Regions from separate parts of the Paractinoplanes hotanensis genome, predicted to be linked through region 2. Evidence: riboswitches for the same ligand, from Rfam matches in the RefSeq annotation. Region 2 holds a riboswitch; the other holds the start of a gene.
What was found. Region 2 has a riboswitch for cyclic di-AMP ahead of LXN57_RS30900 (LysM peptidoglycan-binding domain-containing protein). Riboswitches for the same ligand answer to the same signal wherever they lie in the genome.
Positions count from the first base shown of each region.

Region 1: it holds a riboswitch for cyclic di-AMP, as region 2 does, so the genes downstream of both, LXN57_RS24065 (C40 family peptidase) here and LXN57_RS30900 (LysM peptidoglycan-binding domain-containing protein) in region 2, are expected to answer to the same signal.

Region 1 covers NZ_JAMQOL010000034.1:33,237-40,720, reverse strand. The annotation lists gene LXN57_RS24095 (metallophosphoesterase family protein) at 1-105, opposite strand, end outside; gene LXN57_RS24090 (hypothetical protein) at 102-350, opposite strand; gene LXN57_RS24085 (nucleotidyltransferase) at 360-944, opposite strand; gene LXN57_RS24080 (dTMP kinase) at 1,365-2,072, shown strand; gene LXN57_RS24075 (SDR family NAD(P)-dependent oxidoreductase) at 2,131-2,820, opposite strand; gene LXN57_RS24070 (sigma-70 family RNA polymerase sigma factor) at 3,391-4,395, shown strand; gene LXN57_RS24065 (C40 family peptidase) at 4,484-5,449, opposite strand; cyclic di-AMP (ydaO/yuaA leader) riboswitch at 5,462-5,607, opposite strand; gene LXN57_RS24060 (DUF3817 domain-containing protein) at 5,776-6,096, opposite strand; gene LXN57_RS24055 (hypothetical protein) at 6,109-6,516, opposite strand; gene LXN57_RS24050 (DUF6158 family protein) at 6,657-6,869, shown strand; gene LXN57_RS24045 (DUF1360 domain-containing protein) at 6,875-7,402, shown strand.
Region 2 covers NZ_JAMQOL010000044.1:151,893-159,376, reverse strand. The annotation lists gene LXN57_RS30915 (MFS transporter) at 1-8, shown strand, start outside; gene LXN57_RS30910 (zinc-dependent alcohol dehydrogenase) at 82-1,086, shown strand; gene LXN57_RS30905 (FAD-binding oxidoreductase) at 1,237-1,950, shown strand; gene LXN57_RS30900 (LysM peptidoglycan-binding domain-containing protein) at 1,975-2,466, opposite strand; cyclic di-AMP (ydaO/yuaA leader) riboswitch at 2,511-2,656, opposite strand; gene LXN57_RS30895 (saccharopine dehydrogenase family protein) at 2,798-4,036, shown strand; gene LXN57_RS30890 (TetR/AcrR family transcriptional regulator) at 4,111-4,749, opposite strand; gene LXN57_RS30885 (GNAT family N-acetyltransferase) at 4,960-5,568, shown strand; gene LXN57_RS30880 (DNA glycosylase AlkZ-like family protein) at 5,586-6,683, shown strand; gene LXN57_RS30875 (DUF3040 domain-containing protein) at 6,875-7,186, shown strand.

The sequences.
Region 1 (7,484 bases), on a different contig from region 2:
CAGCAGGGCGTCGGCCCGGTCGGGCAGCTCTTCCAGGGCGGGCCGGTAGCGGCCCACCACGTCCTTGTCCACGTGGACGTCGCCCACAGCGGCGATCCGGATCATGAAATCTCCTCCACCTCGCTGGGCGCCTGCGCCCGGGTGATCCCGATGTCACACGTGATCTCGAGCTCCGGGAAGCGCGTGGTGATCTGCTTGCAGATTTCGTCGCGGCGCTGGCTGCTCTCGACCTCGCCGCCCAGCACGATCAGGTGATCCCGGCGCTGCACGGTGATGCCCTGCTCGGCTATCCGGTCGTGCTCGGTGAGCAGGCGCTGGATCTCGGCCTCGAGATCGGTGTCGTTCGTCATCTGATCCCCCTACTTGGTGGCCAGCGCTTCCTCGTCGTCCGCGAGCGGGACGACGTCGAGCCGGTCCAGCAGAATGAGAAAGGCTTCGGCGTACGGTGACTTGCTGGTCTCGCGCCGCACCCGGGCCCAGTCGATCTGTTCGCGGAGCGAGCGGGCCACCGGCAGACCGGTCGCGAAATCGCAGTAGTGCTGGCTGTAGCTGAGCAGCTTGTGCACCATCAGCTGGGTTGCCGAGAGCACCGGCATGAAGATCGCCTCGACCGAGATCTGCTCGGTGTCGGCCAGCGTCTCCATCGTCACCGGCGTCTCCACCGGCCGATAGATGAGATCGACCATCCGGTCCTCGTCGTAGACCTTGACGAGCCAGTCCTCGGGCGGCTGCTCGGTGCGGAAGCCGACCGCGGCCAGCTCGGCCAGCGCCTGGTCGCGGTCCTCCTCCCGCAGCAGGAAGTCCACGTCGTGGTCGCTGGAGTGCCCGCCGTGCGCGTAAACCGCGAAGCTTCCACCGAGTGCGAACGGTATGCCGGCCGACTTCAGCGTCGAGGCGACCTTCTTGAGCGTGGTGGCCAGGCCCTCGTCCACGCGGTGCGGCATGACGTCCCCCTGTTCGACGGGTGCGGTTCGGTGTGTCGGATACGACTACCCGGCCCGCTTGACGTTGAACCGCCGCCGGGGCGAGCCCACTGCAAACAACGGGTATGTGGCTGATGCAAACCCCATTTTGGTACGCGGCGAGCGTCGCCGCCGGAAAATGCCGGGCGGGCCGATCGACCCCGCGGCCCGCCCCTCAAGAAACCCGAGGACCACCCGGAAACGCAGCCCCCGCTCCTTCCCCGCCCCCCGCTCCGCCGTGGAGAAACCCGCGCCCGTGCTCCGCGGTTGAGAACCGCGCCGTGCTACGCGGTTGAGAACCGCGCCGTGCTACGCGGTTGAGAACCCGTGCCGTGTTCCGCGCTGAGAACCGCGACGTTCGGCCGAGTCCTTCGGTGCGCCAGGCGGTTAACGTTGGTCGGTATGACCCTTCGCACCGTCGCCCTCGTGGGTATGGACGGCTCCGGCAAGACGACGCAGGCCCACCGCCTGGCCGACGAGCTGGAGGCTGCGGGTCTGCGCGTCGCCTACCGCCGTAACGCCGGCGGCCGCCACTGGTTCGGCAAACTGGCCGTCCGGCTCGGCAAGCGCGACGCCGAGGATCTGCTGGGCCGCCGCGGCACGCTGTTGGTCGAGTCCGTGCTGCGCTGGCTGGCGATCTTGCGCACTCTGGTGCGCCGCCGCTTCACCGGCGGCACCGTGGTGATGGACCGCTACGCCGTCTGTCAGTACGCGAGCCTGCGGGCCCGGCACGCCGCTCCGGCCGCCGAGCGGCGCGCCCGCTGGGCCTACCACTTCTTCCCGAAGCCCGACCTCACGTTCCTGCTCGACGTCGACCCCAAGGTGGCCCACGAGCGGATCGAGGCCCGCGGCTACGACAGCGAAACGATGGACTACCTGGAATCGGCGCGGGCCGCCTACCTCTCCCTGCCCGAGTTGGCCGACTTCGTGGTCATCGACGCCAACGGCACGCCCGACGAGGTCTCGGCCGCCCTGCACGCCGAGCTCCGCCGCCGCGCCGACCTGCCCGAGCCGGTTCGCAGCCGGCTGGGCCGCAGTATGCTGCTGGCCGGCGGCCCTTTCGTGGCCGCGCTGGCCGCGGCCGGCTACCAGCTCGCAGAAACGCTTTGAGACAGGCGCTGCCGCCGCGCCGGCTCGCGGTTGATCGACTTCCGTCTGCGGGCGGGCCTCAGGCCTGCCCGTAGACCGGGATCTGCGCTCCGCTGGTGGGTGCGGACGCGTCGGAAGCGAGGAACAGGATCGCCGGGGCGATCTGCTCGGGCCGCACCCAGCGGTTGAAGTCGGCGTCGGGCATGGCCGCACGGTTGGTGGCGGTGTCGATCACGCTCGGCACGACGGTGTTGCAGCGCACGTTCCGCTTGCGGTAATCCACCGCCACCGAGTTGGCGAAGGCGATCACGGCCGCCTTGGCGGTGGAGTAGCCGACGGACCCGGGGAAGGGCGACAACGCGGTGCGGGACGAGACGCAGACGACGCTGCCGCCGCCCGCCTCGACCAGGTGTGGCAGGGCCGCGGCGGTGACCAGGTAGGTGGGCCGCAGATTGGTCAGCAGCTGCGCCTCGAAGTCGCTCCACGGCGTCTCGCCCACCAGGGGCCCGCTCGCGAAGCCGCCGATCAGGTTGACCACCGCGCGCAACGGCGCCGCCGGATCGCCCGCCGCGACCGCCACCGCCGCCGTGACATCGGTCTCACGCGACATGTCCCCGTCGACCGGCGCCGCGCCCTTGGGCAGCCGATCGGCTCCTCCCGGCCGCACCGGCGCGACCACGCGCCACCCGTCGGCGACGAAAGCAGCCACCGTGGCGGCGCCGAGGCCGCCCGTTCCACCCGTGATCAGAGCCGTGCGCCCAGCAGACATGGTGTTCATGGTGCCTCGCGTCACCCGCCGGTCACTGTGGTATTCGTCACCTCACCAACCGGATGGCCAGCCGGCTCCGAACCGTTGTGGAAGGGGACGTCATCCGCAGGGATGTCACCCGGACGGGCTAGTGAACTGCACGGCCGCGTGCCGCATTGTGGCAGGTGGTCCCGTTCGGTGAAGTGCGGGATCTTTTTGGTGGTGGTTTGTTTCAGCCCTGTCCCGCAGCTGCCGATCCAGCACGGTGAACCTGGCGCGCCCCGGGAACGTACTGGGTGGTGACGGACGTCCCAAGGTCTTTGGTGATGGGCGTCGCTGTGAGGGACGAGGGGCCGATGGTGTCATGAAGCGAGCGACGGGTATGAGTCTGTCTGCGCGACGCACCTGTCGCGGGGCCGAATGCCGTAACGCAGGAGCCCTGTTCAGCAACTACGCACTCGGCTCTCAGCTGTCACCCAGGCATTCGTGACACTTTCGACCCACCAGCCGGAATCAGTGCAGCCAACCATTTGTTGTGTAGATGCCAAGCAACCGCAATGTGCAAACTGCGGACGTTACGGGGAGGAACCGATGAACACAGGTGTCACCCGTAACGGGGTAAGTAGTGATGGCAATGAGGGGACCGTGGGCAACGTGGAGAAGAACACCGTGATGCGGACCGACCAGGTCGCCGAGGAGCGTGACCTTGTCGGCGTCTACCTGCACGAGATCTCCCGGACTCCGCTGCTGGACGCCGCCCGGGAGGTTGAGCTCTCCAAGTCGATCGAGGCCGGCCTCTACGCCGAGCACCTGCTCGAGTCGGGCGAGGTCCGGCGCGGTGTGAGCCGGGAGGAACTGGAGCGCCTCGTCACCGAGGGGCGCAAGGCGAAGGATCTGTTCATCCGGGCCAACCTGCGACTGGTCGTGTCGATCGCCCGGCGCTACGTGCGCTCCGGCATGCCGATGCTCGACCTGATCCAGGAGGGCAACACCGGCCTGGTCCGCGCGGTCGAGAAGTTCGACTACGAGCGCGGCTACAAGTTCTCGACCTACGCCACGTGGTGGGTGCGCCAGGCGATCAGCCGGGCCATCGCCCAGCAGGAGCGCACCGTGCGCCTCCCGGTCCACCTGGTCGAAGACGTCAACCGCATGCGCAACGTCACCCGCCAGCTCGTCCGCGAGCTCGGCAGTGACCCCGAGCCCGAGCAGATCGCGACCGCTCTCGGCGTGACCGTCGAGCGCGTCAACGAGCTCACCCGCTGGGCCCAGGACACGGTTTCCCTCGACACCCCGGTCGGCGACGACGGCGACACCAACCTCGGCGACCTGGTCGCCGACAGCGACGCCCCCTCGCCGGAAGAGATCGTGCTGACCGCCCTGGAGCGCCAGCGCATCGAGGGTCTGCTCAACCACCTCGACGACCGGTCGGCCGGCATCATGCGGGCCCGCTACGGCCTCGAGGACGGCCGCGAGCACTCGCTCACCGAGGTGGCTTCCCGCTTCTCGCTGAGCCGTGAGCGCATCCGTCAGCTCGAGATCCAGGCGCTCGGCCGGCTGCGCGAGCTGGCCCGGGCCGAGGGCCTGCAGGCCGCCTGACGTTCCGCCTTCCTTCCCCCCGTTACTCACAAGACGCGAAAGGCCGGTACCCCGAGGGGTACCGGCCTTCTCCGGTTCTCGAGCCGGTCTAGTTGACCCGGCCGTAGCCGTACGGCGTCATGATGTTCATGCCGCGCTTCTTCACCACCGTGCCCGAGTGCGGCGCGTCGATGATCTGACCACCGCCCACATAGAGGGCGACATGGCCGAGACTCCGGTAGAACACGAGGTCACCCGGTTGCAGGTCGCCCTTGCTGATATGGGTGACTTCGTTCCACTGGGCCTTGGTCTGGTGCGACAAGGACTTGCCGGCCGCCCGCCACGCCGCCGAGGTCAGCCCCGAGCAGTCGTAGCTGCCCGGACCGTCCGCGCCGAACAGGTACGGCTTACCGAGCTGGTTGTACGCGAACGTGACAGCGGCACCAGCCTTGCCGGAGATCTGCGGGATCGGGCCGGTGTACTTGCTGCCCTTCTCCTGCCCCTGGCCGAAGGCCGCCTCGCGCATCGCGAACAGCTTCTTGAGGTCTTTCTGGATCGACCCCTTCTGCGCGTTCAGCGCGTTCACCTGGGCCGTCTGCTTGACCTGGGTCGCCTTGAGGGCGGCCTGCTTCTCGGCGAAGCCCTGGGTGGCCGCGGTGAAGGTGTCGATGTCGCGCTGGTTGGACTTCGTGATCAAGTCCAGGTACGCCATGCGGTCCATCATGCTGTCCTGGCCGCCGCCGGTGAGCAGCGCGCTCATCGGCCCGACGCGACCCTGCTTGTAGGACGTGGTGGCCAGATTGCCCACCTGGGCGCTGGCGGCCTTCAGCTTCGCCTGAGCGGGCTTGAGGGACGCCTGGAGCTTGACCTGATCAGCCTGGGTCTTCTTCAGGTTGATCCGCATCTGGTTGTACTTCTCGGTGATGTCCTCGAGCTTGTTGGACGCCGTCTCGATCTGCTTCTTCAGCTCGCTGGCGGACGGGGCCGCGTGTGCGGCTGTCCCCAGCGAGCCGGTGATCGCGACAGCGAGCGCCGCGACGACGAGGACCCGAAGCCTCGTGCGGGGGTGGGGCACCGGTCAGTGGCCTTTCTTCCGCTCGGCCGCCTACCGGGTCAGCTGACGGGCTCGGGTGGGAAGAACACCCTTCCGCTCGCGCGGATTCGCCCCGATGACACGGTTCCCCGGTTCTGTCGGACGCGCATGGCGCCACGAAGATTCGGCGGCGTTGGCCGGCGCCACGGGAGGGGGAGTGGCTGCGGACCGAACCAACCGCATTAACTTATCGGCGGGATCATCAAAAGCAAGGGCCCACAGAGTGATTTAAGACAATGGCCCGATACGCGTTAATGATCCCGATAACAGCAAGTGATTCGACGACCGCAATGCGTGCGGCCGGACTGTCAAACGGGACTTTTCGTCAACTCGGCGGCGGGCACCCATTCCCGGGTCACCTTACGCTCGGCCCAGAAAGACAGGAACGGGATCGTGCCGCTCAACATCACCAGGATCATGCGGCCGAACGGCCAGTGGGCCCGGCGCGACAGATCGAACGTGGCGACCAGATAGACCATGAACAGGAAACCGTGCGCGGGCCCGACGGCCGCGACCACGACCGGGTTGTCCGCGAGATATTTCAACGGCATGCCGACCACGACGAGCGCGAGCAGGCAGACGCCGACGATCCACGCGATGATCCGGTAGCGGGTCAGGGCACCCTGCACTTTGCTTCTGTCCTATCCGGGATAGTCGCCCGGGCGGGCGCCGGGGTGGGCGTTGAGCCAGGCGAGATAGTCGTTGTAGGCGACCAGTTCGGGGTCGTCGGCATCCGGGGTGGAGCGGACGGCCACGCGTACCGGCCGGCCGACCGTAACAGCCTTGCCTGGGAGCTGTTCCTGGGCCTTTTCCGGCGGAGCGGGCTCTGCCGGGTGGCCGCCTTTCCGACGGGCGAGTTGAACCTCGCGGAACCAGAGGAACACGACGAAGGCCGCGAAGACCGGCCACTCGAACATGTAGCCCCAGCTGATCGCGTTGCCCTCCTGGGCGCGGCTGAACTGCCACCAGCCCAGGATCAGGCAGCCCGCGGTCAGCACCACCGCCAGGACATGCCGGACGATCCACGCCGGCGTCCACAGGCCCTTCATGCCCAGAAGCGTACCGGCGCGTGTTTGGCCGCGGCCCGCACGGGCAACCGTCCTGGCGTTCGCCACACCCCTCGGTGGCTGTCCTGGCCCGAAACGACCGGAGGTGCACGATGACAGAAGCTCACGGTGACTCACCGTTGATGGAAACCGGGATCGACCCCGCCTCACTGAGCGAGGACGACCTGTTCCGCGAACTCAGCAGCCTCTACCGGGCCCGTCTCGCGACGCTCCGCCACGGCCCCGACGCCGCCCTGTCGAACCACTTCAAGCGGACGGCCGACCTGGAGACGGAGTACATCACCCGCTATCCCAGCCGCGAGGTCGACACCGACCGGCTCACCCAGGCGTTCTAGGGAGAATCTTGACCGAGTCGCTGGGCGCGCGGCTGACGCGCGTCGGACAGTCGTATGCCCCCCACGAGCATCGCCCGCTGGTCGGCTACGTGACGGCGATGGGCGGTTTCACCGCTCTGGCCGCCGCTCTGGCCGCCGCGGCCAAGGTGACCGGAAAGCCGGCCCCCGCCCGCCCGGCCACCGCCGATGTGGTGCTGGTGTCACTGGCGACCCACAAGCTGAGCCGCCTGATCGCCAAGGACTCGGTGACCAGCCCGCTGCGGGCCCCGTTCATGCGTTACGCCGAGCCGGCCGGCGCGGCCGAGCTCAACGAAGAGGTGCGCGACCACGACAATGCGCTGAAGCATGGGATCGGCGAGCTGATCAGCTGCCCGTTCTGCCTGGCCGTCTGGGTCTCGACGGCCCTGACCGGCGGCCTGGTGCTGGCCCCCCGCCTGACCCGCCTGGTCGCGGTCGCTCTGACGGCCACCGCCGTCTCCGACTTCCTCCAGCTGGGCTACGACGCCGCCAAGAAGGCCGCCGAGGGCGACTGAGGTAGGTGTCGAGGCCGCCTTGCTTGCTGCGGAGCGGGTCTGAGGTACGTGTCGAGGCCCGCCCCGCTTGCTGCGGAGCGGG
Region 2 (7,484 bases):
CGGCCTGACCGTCTGCCCGACCCGCCCGGGTGTTGGCGGCATCACGGTCGCCGGCCCGGCCGGCGCGGCAGACTGTGAGGCATGCGCGCATTCGTGATCACCGGACCCGGGCGGTCCGAGGTCGTCGACGTCGAACCGCCGGTGGCCGGGGACGGCGAAGTGGTCGTGGATGTGGAACGGGCCGGCGTCTGCGGCACCGACATGGAGTTCATGGGCGGTGAGATGGCCTATCTGGCCAGCGGCGACGCCTCGTACCCGGTGCGTATCGGGCATGAGTGGAGCGGCACCGTGTCGGCGGTCGGGTCCGGGGTCGACCCGTCGTGGCTCGGCCGCCGGGTCACCGGCGACACCATGCTCGGCTGCGGCAAGTGCGCCCGCTGCACCAACGGGCGCCAGCACCTCTGCGCCGACCGCTACGAGATCGGGGTCCGCCGGGGCTGGCCCGGTGCGCTGGCGGAACAGTTGCCGGTGCCGGCGAGGGCGCTGTTCGCGTTGCCGGGCGAGGTCGACGCCACCCTGGGGGCGCTGGTCGAGCCGGGCGGCAACGCGCTGCGCGCGGTCCGGGCGGCCCAGCCCGCGCCGGGCCGGACGGTGCTGGTCATGGGGCCGGGCACGATCGGTCTGCTGGCCGCGATGTTCGCCCGGGCCGGCGGGGCCGACGTGCACCTGCTGGGCGCGACGGCCGAGTCGCTGACGTTCGCCCGCTCTCTCGGCTTCGGCCACGCCTGGACGCGCGACGAACTGCCGGCCGTGCCGTACGACGCGGTCATCGACGCCACCAACGCGGTGTCGCTGCCGGCGTTCGCACTCGACCGCGTCGAGCCCGGCGGGCGGGTCGTCTGCATCGGCCTCGCCCCCGAACCGTCCCTGGTGGACACTCGTCAGGCCGTGCTGAAGGACGTCACTGTGACGGGCATTCTGAGCGCATCCGGCGGCCTGGCGGCGACCATCGAGGCGTACGCTTCCGGGGCTGTCGACCCGCGGCCGCTGGTCGCCGAGACGGTCGGGCTCGGCCAGGCGGCCGAGGTGCTGGCCGGCCGGCGCAGCGGATCAGCACCCAAGATTCACATCGACCCCCGAGGGTGAAGCCAGGAGCGCCTGCTGCCGGCGACCGGGTCGAGCTCGCGGCCCGCTTCGCGCAGCCCGGCAACCTGTCGCACACGTTGTCCGCCGTGCATCCCGCAGATCGCCGACGCTGGCCGTGAACTCCCATGAACCGACGTCGGGGGGCAAGGGGTGTCGACCGACTGGTGGCCGGCCGAGGTGGTGCAGCACGACCGCCGCAGCCCCGACATCGCCGTGTTCCGATGCCGGACGTTCCAGCCCCTGCCGTTCCGGGCCGGCCAGCATGTGCCGATCGAGTGCCCGTACCTGCCGTGGCGCTCGGCCTCGTACTCGATAGCCAACGCCCCGCGTCTCGACCAGGTGCTCGAGTTCCACGTGCGCGCACCGGCCCGCCCTCTTCCGGGTCCGGACGGCCGCATCGGCCCGGCGGATCCTCGCGTGTCGGCCGCGCTGGTCCATCGGCTCAAGCTGGGCGACACGCTGCGGCTGGGCGCACCGCGGGGATCGCTGACGCTGGATCCGTACTCGCGTCGTGATCTGGTTTTTGTCCCGGCGGGAACAGGGCTGGCTCCGGCCAAGGCGCTGATCGAGGAGTTGTCCCGCTTCAACCGGACGCGCTGGATCCACCTCTTCCGCGGCGAGCGCGACGACCGGGATTTCTATGACCGCCGGGCGCTGGACCTGCTCGCCGGGCGTCACCCGTGGCTGACCATCGTGCGGGCCAAGGCCGATGTGGCCGACCTGGTGACCGCCCACGGCCCGTGGCCCGACCACGACTTCTACGTCAGCGGCCCGCCCGCGACGGTCGCCGAGATCGTCCGCCGCCTGGAATCCTGCCGGGTACCCACTGCGCGCGTCCGCTACGACGCCCTCAACCTGTGCTGACGGAACCCGTGCGCGGGCCCGGGCTCAGAATCGGAGCCGCTGGCCGGGGAAGATCCGGTGCGGGCTCGACAGGGCGCCGCTGTTGAGGCGGTAGAGGGCGCGCCAGCCGCCGGCGATGTCGGTTCGCTCGGCGATCACGGCGAGTGTGTCGCCCGGGCGTACGACATAGGAGCGTCCGGCCGGCTGGGCGGCGAGCTGGGCCTGCGGCGCCGGAGTGCGGGCTCTGCGTCCGCAGGTCGGCCAGGCGCCGATGCCCTGCCCGTCCAGCACCCGTTCGGCGATCTGGATCTGCTCGGCGCGGGTCGCCCGGTCGGCGGTGGCCGCGAAGCGCGATCCGCCGTAGGCCCGCCACGTGCGGCGGCTGAACTGGAGGCCGCCGTAGTAGCCGTTGCCGGTGTTGATGCTCCAGTTGCCCCGCGATTCACAGTGGGCGATGGCATCCCAGTTGACGTCGGCCTGAGCCGCCGTTGCGGGCGCTCCCACCAGAGCGCCGGTGAGCACGGCGAGAACCGTCACGAGGCGACGGAGCGGGCCGGACTTGTGGATTTGTGGCATGACAGAAAGACCCTCCACGCCTACGAGGTCAGCTGTCGGGTTCGGGCTGAGGTGCCCGGCCGCGCGAAATGGCGGCTTCACCCCGAGGCGCGCACGAGCGCGCCGAGGAACCTGGGTCCCCCGTTCCATGCCGTGAGTTGGGTGTCCGGCGGGCGGCGGCTGGACTCGGCGTTCCGCCCGCGGGGCCGATCGCACATCTGTGCAGGTCATCGGCCAAATGGGTACGACTGCAAACGGATCGAGACTAAACCCGCCGAGCGGCTTCGGGGGCGCTGATGGAGAATCCACCACCATGAGCGACCGCGTTCGGGACCATGAAATCGTCGTCTACGGCGCCTCCGGGTTCGTCGGCGCCTTGACCGCCCGCTACCTCGCCGAGCACGCCCCGGCGGGCACCCGGATCGCGCTGGCCGGGCGGTCCGAGACGAAGCTGGCAGCCGTGCGCGACCAACTCGGCGTCGACTGGCCCACCCTCGTGGCCGACGCCGCCGACACCGGCGCGCTCGCCCGGCTGGCCGCCTCGACCCAGGTCGTGATCAGCACCGTGGGGCCCTACCTGAAATACGGCGCGGCGCTGACCCGGGCCTGCGCCGAGGCCGGCGCCGACTACGTCGACCTGACCGGCGAGGTCGTGTTCGCCCGGCAGAGCATCGACGCCAACCACGACCGGGCCCGCACGACCGGGGCCCGGATCGTGCACTCGTGCGGCTTCGACTCGATCCCGTCCGACATCGGCGTGCACGTGCTGGCTCAGCAGGTGGCGGCGGACGGCGCGGGGGAGCTCACCGACACCACCATGGTCGTGACCAGCCTGCGGGGCGGGGTCAGCGGCGGCACCATCGACACGCTGCGCCACCAGCTCGACGTGGTCAAGAACGATCGCCGCCTGCGGCGCGTAGCTGCCAGCCCCTATTCGCTGAGCCCCGACCGCGACAGCGAACCCGACCTGGGCCGGCAGGGCGACATGGCCACGGTCAGCGGTTCCGACGTGCACCCCTCGCTGCGCGGCACGCTGGCGCCTTTCGTGATGGCGTCCTACAACACGCGGGTCGTGCGCCGCAGCAACGCCCTGCACAACCATCGGTACGGCCGGCGCTTCCGCTACCGCGAGACCATGAGTGTCGGCCGGTCGCCGCTCTCGCCGCTGATCGCCAACGGCCTCAAGCTCGGGCTCGGCGCGCTGGTCGCCGGGATGATGCTGCCGCCGACCAGGTTCGTGCTCGACCGGGTGCTCCCCAAGCCCGGCAGCGGCCCCAGCCCGCAGGCACAGCGTGACGGCCACTTCACCTTCGACTTCTTCACCACCACGACGACCGGCGCCCACTACACGGCACGTTTCCGTGCCCAGGGCGACCCGGGCTACGCGGCCACCGCCGTCATGCTCGCCGAGTCGGCGCTGGTGCTGGTCCACGACCGCGAGTCGCTGCCGCCGTCGCCGGGCGGTGTGCTGACCCCGGCCACGGCCCTGGGCGACGCGCTGGTCAACCGCCTGCGGGCGGCCGGAATGGAGATCACCGCGCGCAAACTCTGACGTCGGCTTCGCTCGCCTGTTGCTTGTCGGCTTCGCTCGCCCGTTGCTTGTCGGTGAGCCCGGCCGCGTCGGCGCTAGAGGTCGGCTGCGGTGGCGGTGAGGGCCAGGGCGATGCCGGTGAGGTGCTCGGCCAGGTGCTCCGGGTCGCCGGCCATGTCGTGCGAGATCCAGTCGATCAGCACTTCGCTGAGGCCGGCCACCAGCGCCAGCAGCGTCCGGTCGTACCCGATCTGGTCTTTGGGCGTGCCCACCGCCCGCCTCAGCACGGCGTCGACGAACTGGGCGTCCTCGCGCAGCACCCCGCGTCGCCGGGTCTCCATGCGGGGCGCGTTCACATAGATCACGCGGGCGCTTTCCGGGTGGTTGCGCAGCATGGTGACCAGGGTGTGCAGGGCGGGCCGGAACAGCTCCGCGAGGGTCGCCGGCTTCTCGGGGACGGACGCCGCGACACCGCGGAGCAGCCACTCGTTCTGCTCGCGGTTGACCTTCAGCAGCAGGTCGGCCCGGTCGTCGAAGTGTTCGTAGAAGTACCGTTTGGACACCTTGGCGCCGGTGCAGACGTCGGCGACGGTGACATCCTCGTAGTCGCGGGTGCCGAAGAGGTGCACCGCCGACGCCAAGATCCGAGCCCGCCGCTCGCTGGCTCGTTGCTCGCGTGAACGCCCGGCATAGGTCTCACCCCGCCGGGTCGCCGCCGTGGTTTGTTCCTCCACAGCAACTACGTTACGACTAGTCGGATCAACCCATCCGCGCACCCTCCACATTGGTCAGAGATCGGTTGATCCGGGCGGGATGCGGGCATCATCTCGCGGATCCGTCGCGCGGGGTAGCGGGTATCCGACGTTCCGGGCATGACCAATCACTCATCGGCTTCATATCCTGCGCTACTGGCCGGAACCGGTCCTTACGGGCAGGATTCAGTGATGGCCGGAAGCCGTCTCCCTTTCCCGCTCACACTGACGGGGGATGGCATAACCCTGCGCGAATGGCGGTCCGAAGACCTCGATGACCTGGTACGCATGCTCGACGAGCCCGAGATCGCCCGGTGGTCGCCGATGCCGTCGCCGTTCGACGTCGAGGCCGGGATCGCCTATTTGAAACGCTGCTATCAGAATCGCGTCAGTGGTCAGCGGATCCAGCTCGCGATCGTCGCCGACAGCGGGCGACCGGTCGGCGAGGTCCTGCTCTTCGGTGTAGACCTCGGCCTCAAGGAGGCCGAACTGGGCTATCTGGTCGACGTCCGGGAGCGGCGGCGCGGGCTCGCGTCGGGCGCCTTGTCACTTCTTTCGGCGTACGCCCAGAACAGCCTCCACCTGGGCCGCCTTCTACTGCGGATAGATCCGCGCAACGTGAGCAGCACGGCCGTGGCCCGGCGCTGCGGCTACCGGCTCACCGGTGAGGCGCCGATCCTGCAGGAAGGCCCGCACGGTTCGAGCCGGCTGGACACCTGGGAACTGGTCGAGGGGCAGGCCGACAGCCGCCGCGATCGGCAGAAGAATGTCGCATCCCGGCGGTACGGTCGTCGCACGTAAGCCTTCGAGGGGGTGCCGTGGTCAACGTCGACCGTGCGCAAGCAATGGCCTATCGGGTGGCCGCGCTGGGCCTGGCCGAGCGCGGTTCCGCCCGCCCGGCCGACCTGCCGGTTCTCGATCTCGGCGTGCAGGAATACACGCCCGGCTCGGCCGAGGTCGCGCTGTCCGCGCGCACCAGCGCCGACACGGCTGACAATCGCCTGATCACCGTCTGGGCGGCCCGCGGCGCGCCCCATCGGCATCGCCGGGCCGACCTGACCGCCCTGGTGAAACAGCTGTGGCCGATCAGCGACGCCGACGCCTCGGCGCGCATCAAGAGCGGCCAGATTCCCGAGGGCATGAAGCTCGGCATCGAGGCGTTCCGCGTCACCGCCGAAGCGTTCCGAGCGGTCGTGCACGAGTCGATGCCTCGCGGCGAGGTGAGCACCCAGGTGAGCAAGCGGGTGCCGCGCTCCCTGACCTACGACTGCCGCAGCTGCGGTGCCCGGCACATCGCCGGCAACGTGTGGCAGCATGCCGGCCTGTCCGGCGGCGTCGAGGTCCAGTCCCGCGGCCGCGACGCGATGCTGGGCCCGATCCCCGACGCGCCACCGCGCCCGGCGGCCAACGTCGGCATCACCGAGTTGATCCTTACGTACCTGCGCTTCCTGGGCCCGGCCGGCCCGCTCGAGGTCGGAAAATACCTGGGCAGCTCCACCGCCGAGATGAAGTCCGTCTGGCCCGCCGACCAGTTGACCGAGGTCACCGTCGAGGGCCGCCGGGCCTGGCTCCCGGCCGGCGCGGTCAAGGCTCTGAGGTCGGCGTCCCCGCAGGCCGGGGCACGTTTCGTCCCGCCGATGGACCCTCTGCTCCAAGCACGCGACCGCGACCTCCTGGTGCCCGACCGCGCGCAGCAGAAAGAAGTCTGGCGCACCCTCGGCAATCCCGGCGCCCTCCTGCTCGACGGCGAGATCGCGGGCGTGTGGCGAGCCAAGATCTCCGGCCGTAAACGGGTCGCCCTGACCGTCACGGCGTTCGCCTCGCTTTCCGCCCCGCGCCGCAGACAGATCGAAAACGAAGCGGCTGAGGTGGCCCGTGCCCGAGAGGTCCCCGAGGCCACGGTCACCTTCGAATAGCCGCGCCGCTCCCCGGTCCACCAGGTGGGATCGGGCGGTGCTGGTCGGGAACGGCCGGGCGGGTTTGTCCCGTCCAGTGGGCGGCCCGGAATTCTGGTGGTATCCGGAAGGCAACGTGTGAGTAACAATGGCATTGATCGGAGGCATGTCGTCCGATTGAGTGTGGCCGCGGCCCGACCAGAGGTGGCGACATGTTGAGCAGGGAAGACAGCCGACGCCTGGCGCAGCTCGAGCGCCAGCTCCGCCGTGACGACCCCGAGTTCTGCGCCCGCATGACCAGCGGCCGCCTGGAGCCCCCGCGTCCCAGACGCCCATCCCTGTCCCTGATCCTCACCGCCGCCGTCATCTGGATCGCCGCCCTGATCCTCGGCGTCCTCGGCTGGTGGATAGCAGCGGCCGCAGCCGCCTTCTTCGCCACCGTGGTCGTCGCGGCCGCCGTCCTCCGCCGCCCACCCGGCCGCCCCCGCCGCATAACCCCCGACCAGCTCCCGCCGGAGCTGTGAGGCCGCTCCACGTGCCGATCGGCACGTCCCTGCGGCAGGCCCGGCCCGATCAGCTCCCGCCGGAGCTGTGAGGCCGCCCCACTGAGACTCCGCGTCGCTCGGTCGGCGTGATCAGCCGCAAGCGTCGCCGTCCACGATGCTGGGCCATCGGCGTCGTGTTCGCGTGGTGCGGGCGGTGTCGCGAGCTTTGCTGTCCGCGGTGCCTGGGCAGCGGTGTGGCCCGTTCCCGTGGTGCCGGTGGCCTTCTTTCCTGCGGGCCGGTGCCGAGGATGCCCCCGGTCGCGGGCGCGACCTCGGC